Regions from separate parts of the Clostridium hominis genome, predicted to be linked through region 1. Evidence: riboswitches for the same ligand, from Rfam matches in the RefSeq annotation. Region 1 holds a riboswitch; the other holds the start of a gene.
The links. A riboswitch is a leader RNA that binds a small molecule or an ion and turns the genes downstream of it on or off. The one in region 1 is predicted to bind S-adenosylmethionine.

Region 1 (3,229 bases):
TAGATTCAAAGAAGGAAGCTATGGAATATATTAAAAAACGCTTGGTAGAAGAGGATTATGATAGGCTTGTAGGTATATTAAATCAATATATTGACTTAGTGTAGTTATAATGGCTATTAAAGTTATATAAGTGCTTAATATTAAGTAAAATGAAGGAAAATAGAGCAAATTAAAAATAAAATCGGAAAATGAGCTATTATGAGGCTTGAAATATTGTTGCTATGAATATATACTAGTCATTGTCAGTTCGGCAGTGATGCACGAAATGATGAAAGTTATTAATACGATATGGGGGAGTTCCCGAGTGGCCAAAGGGGGCAGACTGTAAATCTGTTACGTTTCGTTTCGATGGTTCGAATCCGTCCTCCCCCACCATTAATAACTTAATTAAATATGCTGGTGTGGCTCAATGGCAGAGCAGCTGACTTGTAATCAGCAGGTTGTTGGTTCGACTCCGATCACCAGCTCCATTAAATGGGGGAGTTCCCGAGTGGCCAAAGGGGGCAGACTGTAAATCTGTTACGTTTCGTTTCGATGGTTCGAATCCGTCCTCCCCCACCATTTAATTTTTTGAAAAATAAATAATAACGTGGAAGCATAGCTCAGCTGGGAGAGCATCTGCCTTACAAGCAGAGGGTCACAGGTTCGATCCCTGTTGTTTCCACCAAATACGCTGGTGTGGCTCAATGGCAGAGCAGCTGACTTGTAATCAGCAGGTTGTTGGTTCGACTCCGATCACCAGCTCCATTAAAATGGGGGAGTTCCCGAGTGGCCAAAGGGGGCAGACTGTAAATCTGTTACGTTTCGTTTCGATGGTTCGAATCCGTCCTCCCCCACCATTAAAAGCATAGTTTATCTATGCTTTTTTATTTTGACTTAAAATAAGTAATATGTATTATAAAAAGTTGAGAATATATTAGAATTTAAATTTATTGACATTAGTTTTAATAATTGTTAATATATATTACAGTAAATAAAAAGTAAATAAAATTTGATATTAGTTCTTATCAAGAGAGGTAGAGGGAGAGGGCCCTGTGAAACCCGGCAACCTGTTACCAATTAGCAGTTGATAGTTAATAAATAATAATTAAATTAACTTAATTATTAATTTTTAACTTTTAATTATTAATTGTATACGTGGTGCCAATTCCTGCAATTAATTTTGCAAGATAAGAAAGACATGGTTGAATATTACGTCTCTTCTTTATCTTAAGAAGAGACTTTTTTATCTTTAGAATTAATATCATCTTAATTAAGAGAGGAGATATATAATGAGAAGATTATTTACATCAGAATCAGTAACAGAAGGTCATCCAGATAAAATCTGTGACCAAATATCAGATGGAATATTAGATAGTATACTAGCTAAGGATCCTATGGCTAGAGTAGCTTGTGAAACAGCTGTAACTACAGGAATGGTTATGGTAATGGGAGAAATATCAACATCATGTTATGTGGATATCCCTAAGGTGGTTAGAGAAACTATAAGAGAAATAGGTTATGATAGAGCTAAATTTGGGTTCGACTGTGATACATGTGCTGTATTAACATCTATCGATGAGCAATCATCAGATATAGCTATGGGAGTTGATGAAGCATTAGAATCAAAAGCTGGTGATAAAGATGCAGTTGAAGCAGTTGGTGCAGGAGACCAAGGAATGATGTTTGGTTTTGCAACAAATGAAACACAAGAGTTTATGCCATTACCAATAGCAATGGCTCATAGATTATCTAGAAGACTTAGTGAAGTAAGAAAAAATGGCACATTACCATATTTGAGACCAGATGGAAAAACTCAAGTAACAGTAGAATATGATGATAACAAAGTTATAAGAATAGATACAATAGTAATATCAACTCAACATGGACCAGAAGTTAGCCAAGAACAAATAAGGGAAGACTTAATGGAACACGTAATTAAAGCAGTAGTTCCTGCAGAGCTTTTAGACGAAAATACTAAGTATTATATAAATCCAACAGGAAGATTTGTTGTTGGTGGCCCACAAGGGGATAGTGGATTAACTGGTAGAAAAATAATAGTTGATACTTACGGTGGATACGGTAGACATGGAGGAGGAGCTTTCTCAGGAAAAGATCCAACAAAGGTTGATAGATCAGCAGCATATGCAGCTAGATGGGTAGCTAAAAACTTAGTAGCAGCTGGAGTTGCAGATAAATTAGAAATTCAATTAGCTTATGCTATTGGAGTTGCTAAACCAGTATCAATTGAAGTTGAAACTTTTGGAACAGGAAAACTTTCAGAAGAAGAAATAGTGAAAATAGTAGAAAAATCATTTGATTTAAGGCCAGGTGCAATAATAAGAGATTTAGAGTTAAGAAATCCTATTTACAAGCAAACAGCAGCTTATGGGCACTTCGGTAGAAATGACTTAGATCTTCCATGGGAAAGATTAAATAAAGTTGAAGATATAAAGAAATACTTATAATAAAAAAAGGAACTCACAGGAATTGCTGTGAGTTCCTTTTTATTAAAGTGTGTTATATACCACGTTTCCGTTAACAATAGTCATTTTTACGTTTATATCTTCATCAAAAATAACTAGGTCAGCATCAAAGCCTTCTTTTATTAAGCCTTTTCTATCTTCTACTTTGCAATGTTTAGCTCCGTTATATGAAGCCATTTTAACTATTTCGTTAAGTGGGTAATTAGAGTTGTTATAAACATTTCTAATAGCTTTATCCAAAGTAAGAACTGATCCAGCAAGTGAACCACTTAATAATCTAGCAGCACCATTTTTAACTTCTACATCTTGACCACCTAAAGAATACATGCCATCTTGCATTCCGCATGCCATCATTGCATCAGTAACTAAAAGTACCTTATCAGTTCCTTTTTGCTTATAAGCAGTTCTTAATGATGGATAAGAAATATGAATACCATCAGATATAGTTTCAGTAGTTATTTCTGAATCAAATATTGCCCCTACAACACCAGGTTCTCTATGAGTAAATGGAGTCATAGCATTGAAAAGGTGAGTTGAGTGGCAGAATCCACACTTTATACCGTCCATAGCTTCTTCATAATTAGCTTTAGTATGTCCCATTGAGCAAACTATACCTTTATCAGAAAGATAGGTAGCTAGTTCTTTAGCTCCTTCTACTTCTGGTGCCATTGTTATAGAAACTACTGCATCTTCGTCTTCACCAACCATTTCGTTAAAGTTTTCAATTGTTGGATCTATTAAGTAGTTTGGGTTTTGAGCACCTA
Region 2 (3,229 bases), on a different contig from region 1:
CATTAGAATCTATTTTTATTAATCCTTGAGTTTCCAATAAGGTTAATGCTCTTGCTAAATTTGATGGATCATTTGGTATAGCAACCTTACCACCTTCGCCTAATTCACTTAAAGAGTTAAGATTATTTGAGAATATACCCATTCCTGCTGTTGGAACTGAAATAACAGCTGATATATCTAGATTGTTATCTGCACTAAATTTTTCTAAGTAAACAGTATGTTGCATTAAGTTTGTATCAATCTCTCTATTATTTAAAGCTTTATCTGGTTGAATATAATCACTAAACTCCTTTACTTCAACCTCATACCCATTTGCCTCTAAATAAGGAGCTATACATTCTTTAACCATATCTCCGTAAGGTCCAGGACATACCCCAACAGTAATATTTTTAGTATCTGTTTCTAGAGATTCTCCTCCTTTACTAGCACATCCTACTACTCCTAGTGATAAAGTTGCTGCAAGTGTTATTGCTACTAATCTTTTATTTCTTTTCATTTTTATACCCCCAAGTTTTTATATTAATATTTTTTTATATTTACTATTTCGATTTTGGTTCTAAATCTTATCTATTTATTTTTATAAAGTTAGAATTTATTTTGATACTTTTAATCTTTCAAGTCTCTTTAATGCTTCTTTTAATGTTTCATCTTTCTTTGCAAAATGTAACCTTATATAGTTATTTACATCTTCTTTAAAGAAACTTGAGCCTGGAACTGCTGCTACTCCAATATCCCTTGTAAGATACTCACAAAAGCTTATATCATCTTTCGCACCAAACTCGCTTATATCTACTAACACATAATAAGCACCTTCTGGCTTGAAATATTTAAGCCCTATTTTGTCTAATCCATTTAAAAATAAATCTCTTTTCTTATCATACTTATTTATTAAATCTTCATAGTAATCATCACCAAACTCTAATCCAGGTATTACTGCCTTTTGTAATGGAGCCGCAGCCCCAACTGTTAAAAAGTCATGAACCTTTTTACAGTTATCTATTATTTTTTTATTACCTAGTACATATCCTAATCTCCATCCGGTAATAGAATAGGTTTTAGATAATGAGCTACATGATATAGTTCTATCAAACATTCCAGGTAATGAAGCAAAGTATATATGCTCATTAGGAGGAAATACTATATGTTCATAAACCTCATCAGTAATTACAAAGGTATCAAACTCTTCGGCTAAACTTGCAATATATAACAATTCATCTCTCGTAAAAACCTTTCCTACAGGATTTGATGGATTACATAGTATTAAAGCTTTAGGATTTTGCTCAAATGCTCTTCTTAATTCTTCTTTATCAAATCCAAAACTAGGTGGTTTTAATGCTACATATACAGGCTCTGCCCCTGAGAGAATTGTATCTGCAACATAGTTTTCATAAAATGGTGAAAATACAATGACTTTATCTCCAGGATTGCATACCGCCATCATTGAAACCATCATAGCTTCTGTACTTCCACATGTAACAACTATATTTTCTTCTGGATTAATTTCTATCCTCATGAACTTTTTTTGTTTTTCTGCTAGCTTTTCTCTAAATATTTTTGAGCCCCAAGTTATCTCATATTGATGAGGTCCTTTTTCAGCTACCTCTTTTAAACTATTTAAGATATCTTTTGGCGGATCAAAGTCTGGAAATCCTTGTGATAGATTTATTGCTCCATATTGATCTGCTATTCTTGTCATTTTTCTTATCGTTGATTCAGAGAACCAATCTAATCTATTACTTAGTTCTGCCATTTTTTTGCCCCCTCTTTACTTTTAAATAAAAAAATAAAGCACTAGAGAATAAATCTCTAGCGCTAATAAACACTACATAATTCACCCTCTTATCTACTAGCTAAAAAGCTACAGGAATTAGCACCACGTATACAGTTAAAAATTAAGAATTAAGAATTAAGAGTTGCTACTGAAATTTTCTTGAAATTTCTTAACTTGAAATGCATAAAACTATCTTATGAGTTTTATCCATAACTCTTAACTTTTCTCTACTAACTATTAACTAGTAACAGGTTGCCGGGTTTCATAGGGCCAGTCCCTCCACCGCTCTTGATAAGATTAACAATATTTAGTTGTAATTCCTTTATTTATTGAATTAATATTAAATCAAAATTTTTACATTGTCAATATATTTTAATAATTTTTTCCAAATACTTTTCACTTTGCTTTTGGAATTCTAAATAAAGCACTATTATTTTATTTAGTTAATAATATATAGTTAATTCTCTATAATGTGATAACTTTAGAAGTGGATTTCATAACTCCGACAATATCATACATATTGCTTACAGTTCCAACTTTAAGTTCTCCTTCAAGATGATAATAATTTAAACATGCTCCACAAACTAATACATTAACACCTTTTGCAACTAAAGCATTTAAATGCTCAATAGCCTGCTCGTTTAATGTTGGTACCTTTACCCCATCATTCATAAACAAAATAGCTTTAGGTAAGTCCTCATCTTCAGATAATGTATAGAAAAACATTTTCATTAAAGACTTTCCAAGCTCTTCTGCACCAGCTCCTATAATATCTTTGCCAATAAAAATACACCAATCACCTAAAGGCTTTTTCCCTTGTATTTTATTTAAAACTTCTTGACATTCTTCACAACCATTAGAAAAATGTACTGTGTAAATTCCTTCATTTTCTTCAATTTTAGTTTCAAATCCTTGACTGTTGGCAAGTTTTTTTAAGTTCTCTACAGCTATACCATTGTCTACTTGAACTGAAAAAAACTTAGTTCCTAAATCTATTTCTTTCTTTGCCATTATAACAGGCATAGGGCAAGCTTTTCCTTTCGCATCTATAACTTTTTTCATACTTTCCTCCATTACTTTATACTATATTAATTTTATTTACCATATTTTAATTATATCACCTTTTTAATATAATCTAAATTAATAAAGTTATTTTCATAATAAAATAAGCCTTATGATTAATAAGACTTATTCATTATAATTATTATATTAATTTAAAACCTTTTATTAATTTGAAATTGCAAAACTTTCAAGGGCATCAATTACTTCCTCTTGTCTATCTACAGCTTTTTCATAATTATTGCTTAAACCATAAATACTTGGTGCTTGGGGTAAGCCCGCTAGTAATGTTGCTTCATCATATGTAATTTCATTTGGTTCTTTTCCAAAATATCCATTACAAGCTTCTTTTATACCTGTAAATCCATCACCATAATAAATCACATTTACATATAATTC

Region 2: another riboswitch for S-adenosylmethionine. It lies ahead of H8S20_RS17870 (pyridoxal phosphate-dependent aminotransferase); the one in region 1 lies ahead of metK (methionine adenosyltransferase).

The regions. Positions count from the first base shown of each region.
Region 1 is NZ_JACOOO010000035.1:32,466-35,694, reverse strand. Features, by position in the region: gene H8S20_RS14905 (hypothetical protein) at 1-104, shown strand, start outside; tRNA gene H8S20_RS14900 (tRNA-Tyr) at 291-375, shown strand; tRNA gene H8S20_RS14895 (tRNA-Thr) at 396-470, shown strand; tRNA gene H8S20_RS14890 (tRNA-Tyr) at 477-561, shown strand; tRNA gene H8S20_RS14885 (tRNA-Val) at 592-667, shown strand; tRNA gene H8S20_RS14880 (tRNA-Thr) at 673-747, shown strand; tRNA gene H8S20_RS14875 (tRNA-Tyr) at 755-839, shown strand; SAM riboswitch class I at 1,002-1,176, shown strand; gene metK (methionine adenosyltransferase) at 1,272-2,447, shown strand; gene nagA (N-acetylglucosamine-6-phosphate deacetylase) at 2,490-3,229, opposite strand, start outside.
Region 2 is NZ_JACOOO010000042.1:105,022-108,250, reverse strand. Features, by position in the region: gene H8S20_RS17875 (MetQ/NlpA family ABC transporter substrate-binding protein) at 1-496, opposite strand, end outside; gene H8S20_RS17870 (pyridoxal phosphate-dependent aminotransferase) at 593-1,750, opposite strand; SAM riboswitch class I at 1,837-2,069, opposite strand; gene yedF (sulfurtransferase-like selenium metabolism protein YedF) at 2,237-2,833, opposite strand; gene H8S20_RS17860 (biosynthetic peptidoglycan transglycosylase) at 2,999-3,229, opposite strand, start outside.